Regions from separate parts of the Streptomyces sp. T028 genome, predicted to be linked through region 4. Evidence: riboswitches for the same ligand, from Rfam matches in the RefSeq annotation. Region 4 holds a riboswitch; each other region holds the start of a gene.
The links. A riboswitch is a leader RNA that binds a small molecule or an ion and turns the genes downstream of it on or off. The one in region 4 is predicted to bind thiamine pyrophosphate.
Positions count from the first base shown of each region.

Region 1 (4,780 bases), on a different contig from region 4:
GAAGTAACGGCGGGGAATACGCCCCGCCAGCCGGGCCAGCCGCCCCGCCTCCACCCCGGCCCGCATGGCGGACGCCATCCGCTCAGGATCCGGCGACCGCGTCACCGCCGACGCCAGCATCACCCCCGCACACCCCAACTCCATCGCCAAGGCCACATCCGACGCCGTCCCGGCCCCCGCGTCCAGAATCACCGGCACACCCGCCCGCTCCACGATCAGCTGAAAGTTGTGCGGGTTGCGGATCCCCAGCCCGGACCCGATCGGCGACCCCAGCGGCATGACGGCGGCGCACCCCACGTCCTCCAGCTTCCGCGCCAGCACAGGATCGTCGTTCGTGTACGGCAGCACCGTGAACCCGTCGTCCACCAGCGTCTCCGCCGCCTCCAGCAACTCCACCGGGTCCGGCAGCAGCGTCCGCTCGTCGGCGATGACCTCCAGCTTCACCAGGGACGTCCCGAGCGCCTCCCGCGCCAGCCGAGCCGTCAGCACCGCCTCCCCGGCCGTGAAGCACCCCGCCGTGTTGGGCAGCACCCGGATGCCGAGCCGCTCAAGGACCGACAGCACAGAACCCCGCACAGCAGGGTCCACTCTCCGCATCGCCACCGTCGTCAGCTCGGTCCCGGACGCCACCAGCGCCCGCTCCAGCACCTCCAGGCTCGGCGCACCCCCCGTACCCATGATCAGACGGGACGAGAAGGACGTACCCGCAAGGACGAAGGCGTCGTCGGCCACGGCGCTCACCCTCCCTGCACGGCGGTCAGGACTTCCACCCGGTCGCCCTCGTGGAGCGCGGTGCCGGACCACTCCCCGCGCGGGACGACGGTCTCGTTCAGCGCGGCCGCCACGCCGGAGGGCGCCGCCGTCAGGGCTCGTACGACGCTGTCGAGGGCCGTACCGGGAGCGACCACCCGCCGCTCACCGTTCACCGAGATGTTCATACGAGCTGCTCCGTGACGGCGGCGGCGCCGAAGCGCCGGGGGGTGAAGGGGCGGGCCTCGTCGGGGAGTTCACCGGTGGCCAGGGCGTGTGCCAGCACGTCACCGGTCACCGGGGTCAGCAGCACGCCGTTGCGGTAGTGCCCGGTGGCCAGCAGCAGCCCGTCCAGTCCGGTCGGCCCGAGCAGCGGCGCGTTGTCGGGGGAGCCGGGCCGCAGCCCCGCGCGTGTCTCGGTCAACGGCAGTTCCGTGATCCCCGGCACCAGTTCGTGCGCGTCGCGCAGCAGCTCGTACACACCGCCCGCCGTCACCGTCGTGTTCCAGCCCAGCTCCTCGCTGGTGGCGCCCACGACCAGCTCGCCGTTCTCCCGGGGCACCAGATACACCTGGCTGCCCCGCACGACGGCCCGCACGGTACGGCTGAGGAACGGCGCGTACGCCGGCGGCACCGTCAGCCGCAGCACCTGCCCCTTCACCGGCCGGACCGGCGGCAGTACGTCCTCCGGAACCCCCGCCAGCCGCCCGCTCAGGCTCCCCGCCGCGAGCACCACCTGCCCCGCCGCCAGGGCCGTACCGTCCCCCGTGACGACCCCCGCGGCCCGCCCGCCCACGACGGACAGCCGCTCCGCCCACACGCGGTGGAGGACCACCCCCGCCCGCTCGCACGCCACGACCAGCGCGTCGGCCAGCCGCCGGGGATCGATCTGGTGGTCGCCGTCCACCCGCAGCCCGCCCCGCACCCCGGGCGCGAGCATCGGCTCCAGGCGTCGGCACTCCCGCCCGGTCAGCCACTCCGACTCCAGCCCTGACTGCGTCTGCAATGTGTGCAGTTCCCGCAGATGAGCGCGGTCGTCGGCGTCCAGCGCCACCGCGAGCGTGCCGCACCGGCGGTAGCCGAGGTCCAGCCCGGTCGCCTCCGTCAGCTCGGCCGCGAAGTCCGGGTAGCGGCGGGCCGAGGCCAGGTTGAGTCCCAGCAGGGTCTGCTCGCCGTGGTGCAGTTCGGTGACGGCGGCCAGCATCCCGGCCGCCACCCACGCGGCCCCGCCGCCCGGCTCGGGATCCACCACCGCCGTGGCGAACCCGCGCTGCGCGGCCCGCCACGCCGTGACCAGCCCGATGATCCCGCCCCCCACGACGAGGACGTCGGATGTACGTGTACGCGACATGGGCGTCCAGCCCCTCCCTTCGCCGGCATGACCCGGATCAGGTTCGTACGGTCGGAGGCCGGCCAGCCTCCCTCTCAGCCCGGTGCGTCCGGGCTCCCGCGAGTGCTCTACGTTGGCCACACCCTAGCCCGTGGTTCCGCGCCTCTTAAAGGGAGCCTCCCGCCCGTGTCCCGCTCGCTCGACGGTCTCGTCCTCGCCCCCGTCGCCGACCAGGCCCCGGGCCAGGTCGGCACCCGCACCCGCTTCACGTACCACGAGGAAGACGGCGTGATCTGGGCGGACTACGCGGGCGGCGACGTCGTACGCGGCCATCTCGTGGGTACCCGTGAGGGGGACCGGCTCGACTTCCGGTACGTCCAGCTCAAGCGGGACGGGACGACCTCCTCGGGGCACTGCGTCTCGATGGTCGTCGCGTTGGCGGACGGTCGGGTGCGACTGGAGGAGACCTGGTCCTGGGAGTCGCAGGAGGGCAGCGGCACCAGCGTTGTGGAGCAGGTCACGGAGCACGACGGCTGACTGACAAATTGTCAGTTGTCTATGGTGATCGGGTGAGCGAGCAGAGTCGGGAAGAGGACAGGCCGCCCGCGCGGCGCGTGGTCGTGGTCGGTGCGGGCATGGCCGGGGTGCAGACCGCGGTCGCCCTGCGCGAACAGGGCTTCGACGGCACCGTGACGCTGATCGGCGCGGAGCCCCACCAGCCCTACGACCGGCCCCCGCTCTCCAAGGCCGTCCTGCTCGGCAAGGCCGAGGGCTCCGCCTTCGACGTCGACTTCGAGAGCCTCGGCATCGACCTGCTGCTCGGTCGCGAGGTGCTCGGCCTGCGCCCCGCCGACCACGAGGTGGACACCGAGGCGGGGCCCGTCCCGTACGACGTCCTCGTCCTCGCCACCGGCGCCGAACCCATCAGGCTGCCGGGCGCCGAGGGCGTGCCCGGCGTCCATCTGCTGCGCACCCTCGACGACGCCGAGCGGCTGCGGCCCGTCCTCGCCCGCCAGCACGACATCGTGGTCGTCGGCGCCGGCTGGATCGGCGCCGAGTTCGCCACCGCCGCGCGCGAGGCCGGCTGCGCGGTCACCGTCGTGGAGGCCGCCGACCGGCCCCTCGCCGGCGCCCTCCCGGCCGAGGTCGCCGCCCCGATGACCTCCTGGTACGCCGACAGCGGCACCGAACTGCGCACCCACGCGCGCGTGGCCCGCGTCGAGCCCGGCGCGGTCGTCCTCGACGACGGCTCCCGGCTGCCCGCGGGCGCCGTCGTCGTCGGCATCGGCGCCCGCCCCGCCACCGCCTGGCTGACCGGCTCCGGCGTCGAACTGGGCGCCCATCACGAGGTCCTGGCCGACGACCGGCTGCGCACCTCGGTCCCCGACGTCTACGCGGTGGGCGACTGCGCCTCCTTCCCCTCCGGCCGCTACGGCGAACGCCTCCTCGTCCATCACTGGGACAACGCCCTCCAGGGCCCCCGCACCGTCGCCGCGAACATCATCGGCACGGCCACGGACGAGCCCCCGGCCGTCTACGACCCGGTCCCGTACTTCTGGTCCGAGCAGTTCGGCCGCTTCGTCCAGTACGCAGGCCACCACACCGCGGCCGACCACCTGGTCTGGCGCGGCGACCCGACGGGCCCGGCCTGGAGCGTCTGCTGGCTCCGGGAGGACCGCCTGGTGGCTCTATTGGCGGTAGGGCGCCCACGGGATCTCGCCCAGGGCAGGAAACTGATCGAGACAGCACGCCGCATGGACCCGGAGGCCCTGTCGGACCCGGCCCGCCCCATGAAGAACGCGACTGCAGGTCTTTAGGGGCGCGGGGAACTGCGCGACCAGCCCCCACGGCGCCGCACCCGAAGAACGACCCATCGCCGCCACCCCAAGATGCGCCTACCCTTGACCCCGTGACCGAGATTGACGCAAAGACCGATGCTCTCGTCCCCGCCTGGCTCACCGTGCCCGACATCGCGGAGATGCTCGATGTCGACGTGATCCGCGTCCGGCAGCTGATCAAGGAGGGTCAGCTCATCGCCGTACGCCGTGGTGAGAACCGCGCGCTGCACGTCCCCGCCGCCTTCATCGACGGGGACAAGGTCGTCAAGGGCCTCTCCGGGACCCTGACGCTCCTGCGGGACGACGGCTTCACGGACGAAGAGATGCTGGAGTGGCTCTTCACGCCCGACGACAGCCTGCCCGGCACCCCCGCACAGGCCCTCAGCGAGAATCGCGGTACGGAGGTGAAGCGCCGGGCCCAGGCGCTCGCCGTCTGAGGCAGCCAGTACCGACACCACGGGGGACACCGATGACCGACACCGCCCGCGCCCGCCTCGCGGACGCCCGGCTCTATCTGTGCACGGACGCCCGCACCCGCCAGGGCGACCTCCCGGAATTCCTGGACGCGGTCCTCGCGGCCGGTGTCGACATCGTGCAGCTGCGCGACAAGGGCATGGAGGCCGCCGAGGAGCTGGAGCACCTGAAGGTGTTCGCCGAGGCCTGCGCCCGGCACGGCAGGCTGCTCGCGGTCAACGACCGGGCCGATGTCGCCCACGCGGCCCGCGCCGGCGTCCTCCACCTCGGCCAGGGCGACCTGCCGGTCCCGGCGGCCCGTGCCGTCCTCGGCGACGACGTCCTGATCGGCCGCTCCACCCACGCCGAGGCGGAGGCGGAGGCCGCCGCCGTCCAGGAGGGCGTGGAC
Region 1 covers NZ_JBLRVZ010000012.1:142,550-147,329, reverse strand. Annotated here, with positions in the region: gene ACLZN2_RS12985 (thiazole synthase) at 1-732, opposite strand, end outside; gene thiS (sulfur carrier protein ThiS) at 738-938, opposite strand; gene thiO (glycine oxidase ThiO) at 935-2,101, opposite strand; TPP riboswitch at 2,099-2,211, opposite strand; gene ACLZN2_RS12970 (hypothetical protein) at 2,267-2,617, shown strand; gene ACLZN2_RS12965 (NAD(P)/FAD-dependent oxidoreductase) at 2,650-3,897, shown strand; gene ACLZN2_RS12960 (Rv2175c family DNA-binding protein) at 3,990-4,355, shown strand; gene thiE (thiamine phosphate synthase) at 4,388-4,780, shown strand, end outside.
Region 1: it holds a riboswitch for thiamine pyrophosphate, as region 4 does, so the genes downstream of both, thiO (glycine oxidase ThiO) here and ACLZN2_RS17615 (thiamine ABC transporter substrate-binding protein) in region 4, are expected to answer to the same signal.

Region 2 (4,780 bases), on a different contig from region 4:
GGGGTTGATTACCGGCCATTCGACGGCAAATGACGGGGTAACGCGATGCGCGAGTCCGTACAGGCAGTTCAGGCAGAGGTCATGATGAGCTTCCTCGTGTCCGAGGAGCTCTCGTTCCGCATCCCGGTGGAACTGGGCTATGAGTCGCGCGATCCCTACGCCGTACGGCTCACCTTCCATCTGCCCGGTGATGCCCCGGTGACCTGGGCCTTCGGGCGCGAGCTGCTCATCGACGGGGTGGGTAGGCCGTGCGGGGAGGGGGACGTACGGGTCTCGCCCGTGGACCCCGATGTGCTCGGTGAGGTGCTGATCCGGCTTCAGGTGGGCGGTGACCAGGCGCTGTTCCGGTCCTCGGCGGCTCCCCTGGTGGCCTTCCTGGACCGTACCGACAAGCTGGTCCCGCTGGGCCAGGAGGGTGCGCTCGCCGACTTCGACGCCCATCTCGACGAGGCGCTGGACCGGATCCTCGCCGAGGAGCAGAGCACCGGCTGACAGTCCGACGGCCGACGCTGGCGTAACGCTTCGCCAGGGGGTGGGGCCATGCAGGAACGCTTCTTCTTCAGGGGGATGCGAGCGCCTTAGGGCGCCCGCATCCCCCTCTGTGCCTGGTGCATCTGCCTGCAGTGCATGCGTGCCGCTGCCGTGCCGCCGCTGTGCCCGCACGCGCCGCCTCAGTGCTTGCGCCGTCTCCCCCGGCCGCCGCGGGGCTGGGTGGCCTGGTCGGCCGCCGGCGCTCCCGCCGGTGCGGCCGCGGCCGCCGAACCCGGTTCCGGGCGGTCGGCCGCGACCACGAGGGCCGCGAGGGCCGTGGTGACCGGCACCGACGCCACCAGCCCGATCGAGCCCACGAGGGTGCGCACGATCTCCTCGGCGACCAGCTCGCTGTTGGCGACCGTGCCGACGCTGCTCTGCGCGATCGAGAAAAGCAGCAGCAGCGGCAGGGCGGCACCGGCGTAGGCCAGGACGAGCGTGTTCACCACGGACGCGATGTGGTCGCGGCCGATCCGGATGCCGGCCCGGTACAGCCCGCGCCGGCCCATCGCCGGGTTGGCCTCGTGCAGCTCCCAGACCGCCGACGTCTGGGTGACCGTGACGTCGTCGAGGACACCGAGCGAGCCGATGATGATCCCGGCCAGCAGCAGACCGCTCATGTCGATCGACGGGTACAGACCGTGGATCAGACCGGTGTTGTCGTCCGTGTTGCCGGTGAGCGCGGCCCAGTCGACGAACCAGGAGCCGAGCAGGCCGATCAGCATCAGCGAGATGAGCGTGCCGAGCACGGCGACGGATGTTCGGGCCGACAGGCCGTGGCACAGATACAGGGCGATCAGCATGATGGCGCTGGACCCCACCACGGCCACGAGCAGTGGGTTCGAGCCCTGCAGGATCGCGGGCAGGATGAAGAAGTTCAGGATCAGGAAGCTCGCGGCGAGCGCCACCAGCGCCATGACACCGCGCAGCCGCCCCACGACCACGACGGCGACCGCGAAGATGACGGCCAGCACCGTCATCGGGATACGGCGGTTCACATCGGTGACCGAGTACTGCAGGTCCTTCGGTGCGGAGGGCTCGTAGGCCACCACGACCTTCTCGCCCTGCTCCAACTGTCGTGACTGGTCCGGCTGGACGATCTCGGTGAACGTACGGCCCTTGTCGTCGCCGGTGTCCACGCGGATCGTGGCCTTCTTGCAGGTGCCGTTCGCCTGCTGTACGGCGGAGGAGCCCTCGGCGGTGGAGGTGTCACCGGTCGGGGTGCCACCGGAGGAGTTCACCGACTGGCAGCTCACGCTGACGACCTTGGTGACCGTGGCGTGCTGCGTCTGCCGGTCGAAGCCGACCCCGGTGCGCTCGTGCGGTGGGGCACCGCCGGGCCACAGCACCACGAGCCCGACGAGCACCGCGGCTGCGAACGGGATGAGGATGGCTCCGATGACCTTGCGGAGATGCTTGGAGACGGGCGCGGCCGGACCGTGGCTGTGGCTGTGCCCGTGCGACTGCCCGTGCCCGTGGCCGTGCCCGCCCCCGGAACCGGTGCCGTGTCCGCCGGTGTGACCGCCGCCATGGCCGTGCTGATGCCCGGAGTTGGGGCCGTCGCCGGGACCTGGAGGTGACCCCTGCCCCGGCCCATGGCCGTGCCCGACATCGTGACCGCGGTCGAAGCCGCTGCTGAAGGCACGGCCGTCCTCGCGCCCCGGACCGCTTCTGAAGTCGCCGCCCGGACCGCTTCCCGGGCCGCGTCCGAAGCCGCCCCCGGAGCTGCTTCCAGGACGGTTTCCGAGGCCACCGGCGGGACCGTTGGCAGGGCCGCCAGTGGCGCCCGGCCTGCGAGGGGGCTCGCCGGGCGGATACGGGGACTGGTGTGTCGTGGTCACCGCCCGATCATCGCAAGAACGGCAGAGGCCCACTGTTCACCGCGCCACACATGACGCTAGCGTGGAGCCACCTTTGCACACGCGGGAGCTCGGAGCACCGGGCTGAGAGGGCGCTGACCTCCGTCTTCGCGATGTTTCACGTGGAACGTCACCACAGCGAGTGATGTTTCACATGAAACGTCGACAGACGGTAGCCGCTGCGTCGACCGCCGAACCTGTTACCGGGTAATGCCGGCGTAGGGAGTAGGTCTCATGACCAACAAGGACGCACGCACGCCTGCCTTCACGCAGTACGCGGCCGACGGAGACACGGCCGACGAGACCAGCGAGAAGACCGGGAAGTCCATCGGCTGGCACAAGGGGTACATCGAGGGCGCTCGCCCCGACCTGCGTGTGCCGGTCCGTCAGGTGCACCTCACCAACGGGCAGTCCGTCACGCTGTACGACACCTCCGGCGCGTACACCGATCCGCTCGTCGACACCGACGTACGCAGGGGCCTGGCGCCGCTGCGCGAGAACTGGATCATCGCCCGTGGTGACACGGAGGAGTACGCCGGTCGTCCGGTCCGTCCCGAGGACGACGGCATTAAGCACACCTCGCCGCGCGGCGGACTGCGTAATCTCGACGCGGTGTTCCCCGGGCGGCCTCGGCTGCCGAGGCGCAGCCGGGACGGCAAGGCCGTCACCCAGCTCGCGTATGCGCGCCGGGGGGAGATCACGCCCGAAATGGAGTTCGTGGCCATCAGGGAGAACGTTTCTCCCGAGGTGGTGCGTGAGGAGATCGCGGCGGGTCGCGCGGTGCTGCCGGCCAACGTCAACCACCCGGAGATCGAGCCGATGATCATCGGCAAGAGGTTCCTGGTGAAGGTCAACGCCAACATCGGCAACTCGGCGGTGACGTCCTCCATCGAGGAGGAGGTGGAGAAGATGACCTGGGCGACCCGCTGGGGCGCCGACACGGTCATGGACCTGTCCACCGGCCGCAACATCCACACCACCCGCGAGTGGGTGCTGCGCAACTCCCCCGTCCCCATCGGCACGGTGCCGCTGTACCAGGCGCTGGAGAAGGTCGACGGCAGGGCCGAGGAACTGACCTGGGAGATCTACAAGGACACCGTCATCGAACAGGCCGAGCAGGGCGTGGACTACATGACGGTCCACGCGGGCGTGCGCCTCGCGTACGTCCCGCTCACCGCCAACCGCAAGACCGGGATCGTCTCGCGCGGCGGCTCGATCATGGCGGCCTGGTGCCTGGCGCACCACAGGGAATCGTTCCTGTACGAGAACTTCGAGGAACTCTGCGAGATCCTCGCCGCCTACGACGTCACGTACTCGCTGGGCGACGGCCTCAGGCCGGGCTCGATCGCGGACGCCAACGACGAGGCGCAGTTCGCGGAGTTGCGCACGCTCGGGGAACTCAACACGATCGCCAGGCGTTTCCACGTACAGACGATGATCGAGGGCCCGGGCCATGTCCCGATGCACAAGATCAAGGAGAACATCGACCTTCAGCAGGAGATCTGTGATGAAGCTCCGTTCTATACGCTCGGCCCGCTGACGACGGACGTCGCCCCGGCGTACGACCACATCACCTCCGGTATCGGTGCCGCGATGATCGCCTGGTGGGGCACGGCCATGCTCTGCTACGTCACGCCCAAGGAACACCTGGGCCTGCCCAACCGCGACGACGTCAAGACCGGTGTCATCACCTACAAGATCGCAGCCCACGCGGCCGACCTCGCCAAGGGGCATCCCGGTGCGCAGGAGTGGGACGACGCACTGTCCGACGCCCGCTTCGAGTTCCGCTGGGAGGACCAGTTCAACCTGGCCCTCGACCCGGACACGGCACGCGAGTTCCACGACGAGACCCTGCCCGCCGAACCGGCCAAGACGGCTCACTTCTGCTCGATGTGCGGGCCGAAGTTCTGCTCGATGAAGATCAGCCAAACCATCACGGAGCGGTTCGGTGGTGCGGTGGCTGAGGGCGTGTCACCTGAGGACATCGCCGAGGGGATGCTCCAGAAATCGAAGGAGTTCGCGGCGAGCGGGAACCGGGTGTACCTGCCACTGGCGGATTAGTTCGCAGCCCCACCGGGCGGCTCGCGCCTCATGGAGAGTCGCGGGCCGTCCTGCTCCGCCGGGCGGGGCGTCGTTCATCGGTCCTGCGGATACCAGCGGAGCTCCACGGTGTTGCCGTCCGGGTCCGCGACGTAGACCGAGGTGGCGGTGCCGCGTGCGCCGAAGCGCTGGACCGGGCCTTCGAGGACCGTGAAGGATCCCGACGAGATGAACTCGTCCCAGTCCAGGGGGTCGACGGTGAGACATATGTGGTCGACGTTCGATTCGCCGCGTGGTCGGGCGACCAGGTCGACGATGGTGTCGGGGGTGATCCGTACCGACGGGAACGG
Region 2 covers NZ_JBLRVZ010000009.1:191,733-196,512, forward strand. Annotated here, with positions in the region: gene ACLZN2_RS09710 (SsgA family sporulation/cell division regulator) at 46-492, shown strand; gene ACLZN2_RS09715 (YibE/F family protein) at 672-2,372, opposite strand; TPP riboswitch at 2,444-2,632, shown strand; gene thiC (phosphomethylpyrimidine synthase ThiC) at 2,625-4,451, shown strand; gene ACLZN2_RS09725 (VOC family protein) at 4,526-4,780, opposite strand, start outside.
Region 2: it holds a riboswitch for thiamine pyrophosphate, as region 4 does, so the genes downstream of both, thiC (phosphomethylpyrimidine synthase ThiC) here and ACLZN2_RS17615 (thiamine ABC transporter substrate-binding protein) in region 4, are expected to answer to the same signal.

Region 3 (4,780 bases), on a different contig from region 4:
AGCATGCCACGTACGTCACCGGATCGCTCCCCGTCACCGCCTCCGCCCGCCCCTGCTTGACCAGGCGCCGCAGATGCGCCTCCGCCTCCGAGACGGCGATGGTGCGTGACCCGTAGGGGATCTGGTCCCAGGGGCGGTTCCACTCCATGCGTTCGGCCAGCTGCCAGGGGGTGAGGGGGGTGGCGAGGAGGGTGAGGAGATCGCTGAGGCGGGTCTCGTGGTGGGTGAGCAGCTCCCGTACCCGGGACGGGGCGTCGGTGAAGGGGTGCTGGTGGGCGGGGAGGATCTCGGCGGGGGCGAGGCGGCCGACGCGTTCGAGGGAGTCGAGGTAGTCGCCGAGGGGGTCGGTGACGGTGGTGTCGTCGGGGTCCTCGTAGAGGCCGATGTGGGGGCTGATCTCCGGGAGGAGATGGTCCCCGGAGAACAGGCGGCCGTGTCCGGGGAGGCCCGCCGGGTGCTCCTCCTCCAGGTGGAGGCAGACATGGCCGGGGGTGTGGCCCGGCGTCCAGATCGCCCGCAGCCTACGGCCGGGCAGTTCGAGGAACTCGCCGGGGACGATCTCCCGGTCGGGCAGGGCGGGGGAGAGGCCGGGGAGCCTACGGCGCCGGGACGTCCGCAGCGGGGCGATGTGCTCCTCGGGGGCGCCGGCCGCGGCCAGCTTGTCGGCCATGTACGTGTACCAGCGCTCGGCGCGGGTCTCGCGCGCCCGGCGCACGATCGACGCGTCCGCCGCGTGCATCGCGACCCACGCCCCTGAGATCTCCCGGACCTTGCCGGAGAGGCCGTGGTGGTCCGGGTGGTGGTGCGTGATGACCACCCCGTGCACCTCCGCCACCGCCGTACCGCAGGCCGCGAGCCCGGCGACGAGCGCGTCCATCGACTCCGGGTCGTCCCACCCCGTGTCGATCAGCACCGGCCCCCGGTCGGTGTCCACGACGTACACCAGCGTGAACCCCAGGGGGTTGTCCGGGATGGGCACCCGCAGGGACCGCACACCCCCACCATGATCGAACGTCGCCGTCATCTGCCCTCCGTCCCCCGGCCGTCGGCCGATCCATGGCCATTGCCCACTATAACTAGAACTGGTATCAGTTTCTGAAACACCGTCAGAAATGATGCGGACGAAGGCAGTGGCCATGGCTGAGCTCGTGGAACACGGAAAGCTGTTCATCGGCGGAGAGTTGACGGACCCCCTGGGCGATGCCGTCCTCGAGGTGGTCTCGCCGCACACCGAGGAGGTCATCGGGCGGGTGCCGCACGCCTCGGCGGCCGATGTGGACCGGGCCGTCGCGGTCGCCCGGCGGGCGTTCGACGAGGGGCCCTGGCCGCGGATGACCCTCGACGAGCGGATCGCGGTCGTCACCCGTATCAAGGACGGGATCGCGATGCGCCACGAGGAGATCGCCCGGGTGATCTCCTCCGAGAACGGCTCCCCGTACTCCTGGAGCGTCCTCGCGCAGGCCCTCGGCGCGATGATGGTGTGGGACGCGGCGATCACCGTCGCCCGGGACTTCACCTACGAGGAGCGCCGCGACGGCGTGCTCGGCAAGATCCTCGTACGGCGTGAGCCGGTCGGGGTCGTCGCGGCCGTCGTCCCCTGGAACGTCCCCCAGTTCGTCGCCGCCGCCAAGCTCGCGCCCGCGCTGCTCACGGGCTGCTCGGTGATCCTCAAGCCGTCGCCGGAGTCGCCGCTGGACGCGTACCTCCTGGCGGACATCACGCGGGAGGCCGGGCTGCCGGAGGGCGTGCTGTCGATCCTGCCTGCGGACCGCGAGGTCAGCGAGTACCTGGTCGGGCACCCCGGTGTCGACAAGGTCTCCTTCACCGGCTCGGTCGCGGCGGGCAGGCGGGTCATGGAGGTGGCCTCGCGCAACCTCACGCGCGTCACACTGGAGCTCGGCGGCAAGTCGGCGGCGATCGTGCTGCCGGACGCCGACCTGCAGAGCGCGGTCGCCGGGATCGTCCCGGCCGCCTGGATGAACAACGGGCAGGCCTGCGTGGCCCAGACCCGCATCCTGCTGCCGCGCTCGCGCTACGACGAGTTCGCCGACGCCTTCGCCACGGCGGCGGGCGCCCTCGTCGTCGGCGACCCGCTGGACCCGGCGACCCAGGTGGGCCCGCTGGTCGCCGAGCGGCAGCAGCGCCGCAACCTCGACTACATCCGCATCGGGCAGGAAGAGGGCGCGAAGGTCCTCACCGGCGGGGGCCGGCCGAAGGGGCTGGAGCGTGGCTGGTACGTGGAGCCGACGCTCTTCGGCGACGTCGACAACTCCATGCGCATCGCCCGCGAGGAGATCTTCGGCCCCGTGATCTGCCTCCTGCCCTACGGCGACGAGACCGAGGCGCTGAAGATCGCCAACGACTCCGACTACGGGCTGAGCGGCAGCGTCTGGACGGCGGACGTGGCGCACGGCATCAAGGTCGCGAAGCAGGTCCGCACGGGGACGTACTCCGTCAACACCTTCAGCCTCGACATGCTCGGACCCTTCGGCGGCTACAAGAACTCCGGGCTGGGGCGCGAGTTCGGGCCCGAGGGGTACGGCGAGTACCTCGAGCACAAGATGATCCATCTGCCCGCGGGCTGGGAAGGCTGACGGGGGCCATGGGTGACCGTTGGCACGTAGAGGTCGACCGCTCCCTGTGCATCGGCTCCGCCCAGTGCGTCCACCACGCCCCGGACGGCTTCCGCCTCGACACCGCCCGCCAGTCCCACCCGGTCGACCCGGACACGGACGCGAACGAGCGGGTGCTGGCGGCGGCGGAGAGCTGTCCGGTGGAGGCGATCGCGATCACGCTGGTGGGGAGCGGGGAGGCGGTGTTTCCACCGGAGGACTGAGCGGCCCTTGAGACGACCCCTGGGGGCGGAAAAATCTTGCCCTCAGGGGGTTCCATTCACTTCTGTCCGTATTATCCTGGTATTGGCCTACGAGGCGAGTGAGGGAGTCCAACCGGAGTAGCCGACTTTGGCGAGACGCGAAGGCATCCGCTGGGGCCGACGTCGACGGTTGGGCTGAGAGGCCGGAAAGCAGCAGTCGGGCTGGAAGGCGACCCCCAACACCTGATCCGGACCATGCCGGCGAAGGGAACCCGTCTCGTAGGTTTTCGCATGCGGTCGTGCGGTGGGGTGCCGTAGCGTGCGGTCGTGACCGAGCACTGGTACAGCGCGGCCGATATCCGTGTCGTAGAGGGCGGCGAAGCCGTGCGCCGCAGGCCGGGCATGTACTTCGGCGTCGGCCTGGACAGCCCGGAACTCCCCTCGCGGGCGTTCGGCCAGGTGGTGGGCTGGTCCCTGCACCCGGCCACGCGGGTCGCGCCCGCGCACACCCTGCGCGTCGAGGCGGAGATCCGCGGCGACCTCGCCTTCTCCGTCTTCGACGACGCGTCCGACGCCTTGGGCGTGGACGGAGTGCCGATCATCGGCTTCGGCTCGTTGATCGGCCCCCACCGCTGGTGCGGCTGGGCCGCCTCCGCGGTGAGCTCGCGCACGGTGGTCGAGGTCTGGCGGGACGGCGTCGGCTTCCGCCAGGAGTTGGCGGTCGGCAGGCCGCTCGGGGACCCGGAACGGTTCGTGCCGCCGGCCGGGGCGGGGACACGGGTGGAGTTCGAGCTCGACGAGGCGCTTCTCGCGCCCGGCGCGGCGATCACCGCCGACCTGGGCTCGCTGGACCTGTGCGGGTCGGCGTGCGCGGAGTCCGCTGGGTCGGCCGGCCTCCGGTTGCGCGACCTGCGGTGATCAGTCCGACGCGAGGTCCGGCGACCGCTTCGGGTCCGTCACGTCGATCAGGCGGCACACCGTCTCGATGTCGATGCGGACCTGGGCGATGGACGCCCGGCCCGAGAGCCAGGTGATCAGGGCCGAGTGCCAGGTGTGCTCGATGACGCGGACCGCCGAGAGCTGCTCGGGCGTGGGGTCGGTCAGACCCATCGCGTCGAGGATGATCGCCGTCGTCTGGCGGGAGACCTGGTCGACCTCGGGGGAGACGCTGCGGTCGGCGAAGGTCAGGGCGCGGACCATCGCGTCGGCCAGATGCGGCTCGCGCTGCAGGGCGCGGAAGGCGCGCATCAGGGTCTCCGCGACCCGCTCCGCCGGGCGGTCTCCGGACGGGGGCTTCTTGCGGAGCGTGCCGTGCATGTGCTCCAGCTGGTCCTGCATGGTGGCGACCAGCAGATGCACCTTGGAGGGGAAGTAGCGGTACAGCGTGCCGAGGGCGACCTGTGAGGACTCGGCGACCTCCCGCATCTGCACCGCGTCGAAACCGCCCCGGCTGGCCAGCTGCGCGCTCGTGTGCAGGATGCGCCGGCGGCGGGCCTCCTGCCGCTCCGTGAGGGAGGAGGAGGCGGGGCGCTGGGTGGTCTCTTCCGCAGGCATGGGCACCGTTCCGTGACAGTCGGTGAGGCTCGGTGATCACACAGCATGGCAGGGCCGCCCGGGCCGCGCGGGTCGTGGCGTGAATCACCTGATCCACTTCTCCCAGCACCCCTACCTGCCGGTAGATTCGGAGCCTCCCGAACGATCAAGTCTGAAACTTGTTCTAGATTAGCGTCTCGTCGTAACCTCGCGGGACAGTGCAGGCAGAAGGGGGCCCGGAGTGACCGCTGAGGCCAGTCAGGAGGGGTCCCGACGTGACCTCGCCGCTGACGGCGGGCGACCGCTCGACATCGCGCTCCTCACCTATAAGGGGAACCCGTTCTGCGGCGGCCAGGGCGTCTACGTACGGCACCTGTCGCGCGAGCTGGTCCGGCTCGGCCACCGCGTCGAGGTCATCGGCTCACAGCCGTA
Region 3 covers NZ_JBLRVZ010000075.1:33,725-38,504, reverse strand. Annotated here, with positions in the region: gene ACLZN2_RS47925 (MBL fold metallo-hydrolase) at 1-1,024, opposite strand, end outside; gene ACLZN2_RS47920 (aldehyde dehydrogenase) at 1,137-2,594, shown strand; gene ACLZN2_RS47915 (ferredoxin) at 2,603-2,836, shown strand; TPP riboswitch at 2,927-3,102, shown strand; gene ACLZN2_RS47910 (hypothetical protein) at 3,143-3,733, shown strand; gene ACLZN2_RS47905 (TetR family transcriptional regulator) at 3,734-4,369, opposite strand; gene ACLZN2_RS47900 (glycosyltransferase family 4 protein) at 4,590-4,780, shown strand, end outside.
Region 3: it holds a riboswitch for thiamine pyrophosphate, as region 4 does, so the genes downstream of both, ACLZN2_RS47910 (hypothetical protein) here and ACLZN2_RS17615 (thiamine ABC transporter substrate-binding protein) in region 4, are expected to answer to the same signal.

Region 4 (4,780 bases):
TCCCGATGACCATGGAGTACACCGAGTACGACCCCCCGCACGCCTGGGGTCTGCAGGGCGTCGACGGCCCCGTCCGCGGCCATGTCCACGGCGAGATCGACCCTCTCGACGACGGCCGCCGCTCCCGCGTCACCATGGAACTCGACTTCGAGGGCAAGGGCATCGGCAAGGTCCTCCTCCCCTTGATCGTCCGCCCCCAGGTCCGCAAGGAGCTGCCGCTCAACGAACGACTGCTGAAGGACCGACTGGAGCACGGGGCGGCGTAGGGCCGTCCCTGGCGGCTAACGAACGAGAAGAGTGACGACGACAGGCACGGTGCCGGTCAGGACGGCCAGCAACATGGAGGCCAGCGTCTGGCTGTTCACCATGCCGACGGGGCCGCTGCTGACGTCCTTGAAGAGCGCGTGCACCCGTTGAACGTCGTCGTCGAGTTCTTGTGCGCGAACGGGAGGGCGCTGCGGCATGGCGTGGTTGAGTCGGCGGAGTGTCGCCATGCGCCGCTCCGTGACCGCCAGTGAAAGGCGCCAGTGGGAATACAGGACGAGGAGGACCAGCGCGGACATCAGGGTCACCGCAAAGGTCCACTTGACCACCCACAGCAATTCGTTGTCGGGTGCGTGGTGGGAAAGGTATATGACCGGTGCGAACGACACGGTCAGCCCGATTGCGGACCAGGCGGTCACCAGCCGGTACCAGCGGGCCAGATTCTCCATTCCGGGTGTGCTGGCCGGGGCGACCCACCACAGTGACAAACAGCCGGTGGCCGTGATGACCCGGGAGAGTTTCGCCGCCCGCAGAATCCAGTAGAGACAGTTCGCCCCCGCGGCTCCGGTCATGGCCACGGCTGCGAAGGCCGCGGCCATGAGGAGCTTCTGGTCGGTGAGCAGTTGCACCTTGGACAGCGCGTACACGGCCGTCACGGACACCGCCGCGCCCCCCGCCATGTACCGTAATTGACGTGGGGACGCTGTTCCGCGGTCAATCCATTCATGGAACCGGCGTCGCCCTCGTGCCGTCAGCATTTCGTCCACGCTGTGAATGCTGTAGTGCAGTACGCGGCAGCCTGACCACTGGCAGAGGACGACGACGAGATTCACCGTCGAGTAGTAGATGAGCCAGGGGAAGAAGTCGCCCTGGAAAAGGACAGCGGGATTCCGTAGCTGTGACCCGGCGACGACGGCGGGCGGTGCGTAGCTGACGGAGATGAACAGGACCCCCGCTTTTCGGTTCCAGACACTGCGTGAGCCGGCGGCGCGGATGCCGAACAGCCGGAGAACCATGATCCGGGAGATGTCCGTGGCAAGCCGTTCGCGCAGCTGTGGGGTCGCCGTGGTCGACATGATCGGTAACCTCCGTGCGGGCGGGCCACGCAGCGATTGCAGCGCATCCCGTCCACTCGCGTAAAGACCACCGCGGCCCTGCGGTAGCGGCCCGGCCCGCGGCCCGGGGGCACCCGGTTCGATCTGCGACACTGGTGAGGCCATGCCTAAGCCCGGAGAACTTACTTTTGTCGCGCCGCGCGGAGCCAAGAAGCCGCCGCGGCATCTTGCCGATCTTTCGCCTGCGGAGCGGAAGGACGCGGTCGCGGAGATCGGTGAGAAGCCGTTCCGTGCCAAGCAGCTCTCGCAGCACTACTTCGCGCGGTACGCGCACGACCCGGCGGAGTGGACCGACATCCCCGCCGGGGCGCGGGAGAAGCTGCGGGAGGCGCTGCTTCCCGAGCTGATGACCGTCGTACGGCATCTGTCGACCGACGAGGGCACCACCCGCAAGACGCTGTGGCGGCTGTTCGACGGGACGCTCGTCGAGTCGGTGCTGATGCGGTACCCGGACCGGGTGACGATGTGCATCAGCTCGCAGGCGGGGTGCGGGATGAACTGCCCGTTCTGCGCGACGGGGCAGGCGGGGCTCGACCGGAATCTGTCCACCGCCGAGATCGTGCACCAGATCGTGGACGGGATGCGGGCGCTCAGGGACGGAGAGGTTCCCGGAGGGCCGGCGCGGCTGTCCAACATCGTCTTCATGGGGATGGGGGAGCCGCTCGCCAACTACAAGCGGGTGGTCACCGCTGTTCGGGCGCTCACGGATCCCGCTCCGGACGGGCTGGGGCTCTCGCAGCGTGGGATCACCGTCTCGACCGTCGGGCTCGTCCCCGCCATCCACCGGTTCGCCGACGAGGGCTTCAAGTGCCGGCTCGCGATCTCCCTGCACGCGCCGGACGACGAACTGCGCGACACACTCGTCCCCGTGAACACGCGGTGGAAGGTGCGGGAGGTGCTCGACGCCGGGTTCGAGTACGTCGAGAAGAGCGGACGGCGGCTGTCGATCGAGTACGCGCTGATTCGTGACATCAACGACCAGGCCTGGCGTGGGGACCGGCTCGGGCGGCTGCTGCGGGGCAAGCCCGTGCACGTCAACCTCATCCCGCTGAACCCGACCCCCGGCTCGAAGTGGACCGCCTCCCGGCCCGAGGACGAGAAGGCGTTCGTCGAGGCCATCGCGGCGCACGGGGTGCCCGTCACCATCCGGGACACCCGTGGCCAGGAGATCGACGGAGCGTGTGGTCAGCTCGCGGCCACCGAGCGGTAAAATCTGGCCACGTCACATCTTCATATTCCGACAGGGGAGCGCCACAGCGCTGAGAGTGCGGCAATCGGGCCGCAGACCCTCTGAACCTCGCCCAGGTCATTCTGGGTAGGAAGTTCGGTCATCGCTCAAGCTGTTGTGCCCTGCCCGGGCGTCCCCGGGCGGGGCCGCGTTCTTCCTGGCCAACCCCAGGAGGACATCCAGTGCACATCAAGACCCTCGTGGCGGCGACGGTCGGCCTCGGCCTCGTCACGCTGTCCGCATGCGGTGCGGAGTCGTCCGGCGACTCGGCGTCCGACGGCGGCTCCAAGACCGTCACCCTCGTCAGCCACGACTCGTGGGCCGCCTCCAAGAGCGTGCTCGCCGACTTCGAGAAGCAGTCCGGGTACAAGGTCAAGGTCCTCACGACCGGCGACGCGGGCCAGGCCGTCAACAAGGCCGTCCTGACCAAGGACAACCCACAGGGCGACGTCTTCTTCGGCGTCGACAACACCCTGCTGTCGCGTGCGCTCGACAACGGCCTGTTCCAGTCGTACGAGGCCAAGGGCCTCGACCAGGTCGGCAGCGCGTACCAACTGGACTCCGGCAAGCACCGGGTCACGCCCATCGACTACGGCGACATCTGCGTCAACTACGACAAGGAGTACTTCGCCGACCACAAGCTGGCCCCGCCGACGTCGTACGACGATCTGGTCAAGCCCGCCTACAAGAACCTCCTCGTCACCGAGAACGCCTCCACCTCCTCGCCCGGGCTGGGCTTCCTGCTCGGCACTGCCGCCCAGTACGGCGATGACGGTTGGGAGGGTTACTGGAAGGAGCTCAAGGCCAACGGCGTGAAGGTCGTCGACGGCTGGGAGCAGGCCTACAACGAGGAGTTCTCCGGCTCCGCCGGCGGCAAGAAGGCCGGAGCGGACCGGCCGCTGGTCGTGTCGTACGCCTCCTCCCCGCCCGCCGAGGTGATCTACGGCGATCCCAAGCCCAGCACCGCCCCGACCGGGGTCGCGACCGGGACCTGCTTCCGGCAGATCGAGTTCGCCGGGCTGCTGAGCAACGCCAGGAACAGCGCGGGCGGCAAGGCGCTCATCGACTTCCTGATCTCGAAGGAGTTCCAGGAGGACATGCCGCTCAACATGTTCGTCTACCCGGTGGTCGAGGGCGCGAGCGTGCCCGCGGAGTTCACGGAGTACGGGCCCGCCGCCAAGGACCCCCACACCATGGACCCGGCGAAGATCGCCGAGAACCGCGACCAGTGGGTCAAGTCGTGGACCTCGCTCGTACTGAAGTGACCAAGGCGGCCGGAAGGCCTTCCGGGAGCGCGGCGCGGCTCGGGCTGATGGCCCTGCCCGTCGCGTTCTTCGGCCTCTTCTTCGCCTACCCCGTCGCCGCGATCGTCGCCCGTGGGCTGAAGGTCGACGGGGTGTGGCGGTTCGGGCGGCTGGCCGACGTACTGGGCCAGTCCGACATCCGGCATGTCCTGTGGTTCACCACCTGGCAGGCGTTCGCCTCCACCGCGCTCACCCTGCTGGTGGCGCTGCCGGGCGCGTACGTCTTCGCGCGGCTGGACTTCCCGGGCAGGCAGGTGCTGCGGGCCGTGGTGACGGTGCCGTTCGTGCTGCCGACGGTGGTCGTCGGCAGCGCGTTCCTCGCGCTCGTCGGGCGCGGCGGTCTGCTGGACGAGCTGTGGGGCGTACGGCTGGACACGACCGTGTGGGCGATCCTGCTCGCGCACGTCTTCTTCAACTACGCCGTCGTCGTACGGACCGTCGGCGGGCTGTGGGCGCAACTCGACCCCCGGCAGGAGGAGGCGGCGCGGATGCTGGGCGCGTCCCGGCTGAGGGCCTGGCGCACGGTGACCCTGCCCGCGCTCGGGCCGTCCGTGGCCGCCGCCGCGCTGATGGTCTTCCTCTTCACCTTCACCTCCTTCGGTGTGGTGCAGATCCTCGGCGGGCCCACCTTCTCCACCCTCGAGGTGGAGATCTACCGGCAGACCTCGGAGATCTTCGACCTGTCCACGGCCGCCGTCCTGACGATCGTGCAGTTCGTGGCGGTGGGCGCGATCCTCGCCGTACACGCCTGGACGGTACGGCGGCGGGAGACCGCGCTGCGGCTGGTGGACGCGGACCTCACCGCCCGGCGGCCGCGCGGGGCCGGGCAGTGGGCGCTGCTGGGCGGGGTGCTCGCGAGCATCGCGCTG
Region 4 covers NZ_JBLRVZ010000018.1:5,026-9,805, reverse strand. Annotated here, with positions in the region: gene ACLZN2_RS17630 (SRPBCC family protein) at 1-266, shown strand, start outside; gene ACLZN2_RS17625 (hypothetical protein) at 282-1,340, opposite strand; gene rlmN (23S rRNA (adenine(2503)-C(2))-methyltransferase RlmN) at 1,483-2,589, shown strand; TPP riboswitch at 2,612-2,719, shown strand; gene ACLZN2_RS17615 (thiamine ABC transporter substrate-binding protein) at 2,790-3,872, shown strand; gene ACLZN2_RS17610 (ABC transporter permease) at 3,848-4,780, shown strand, end outside.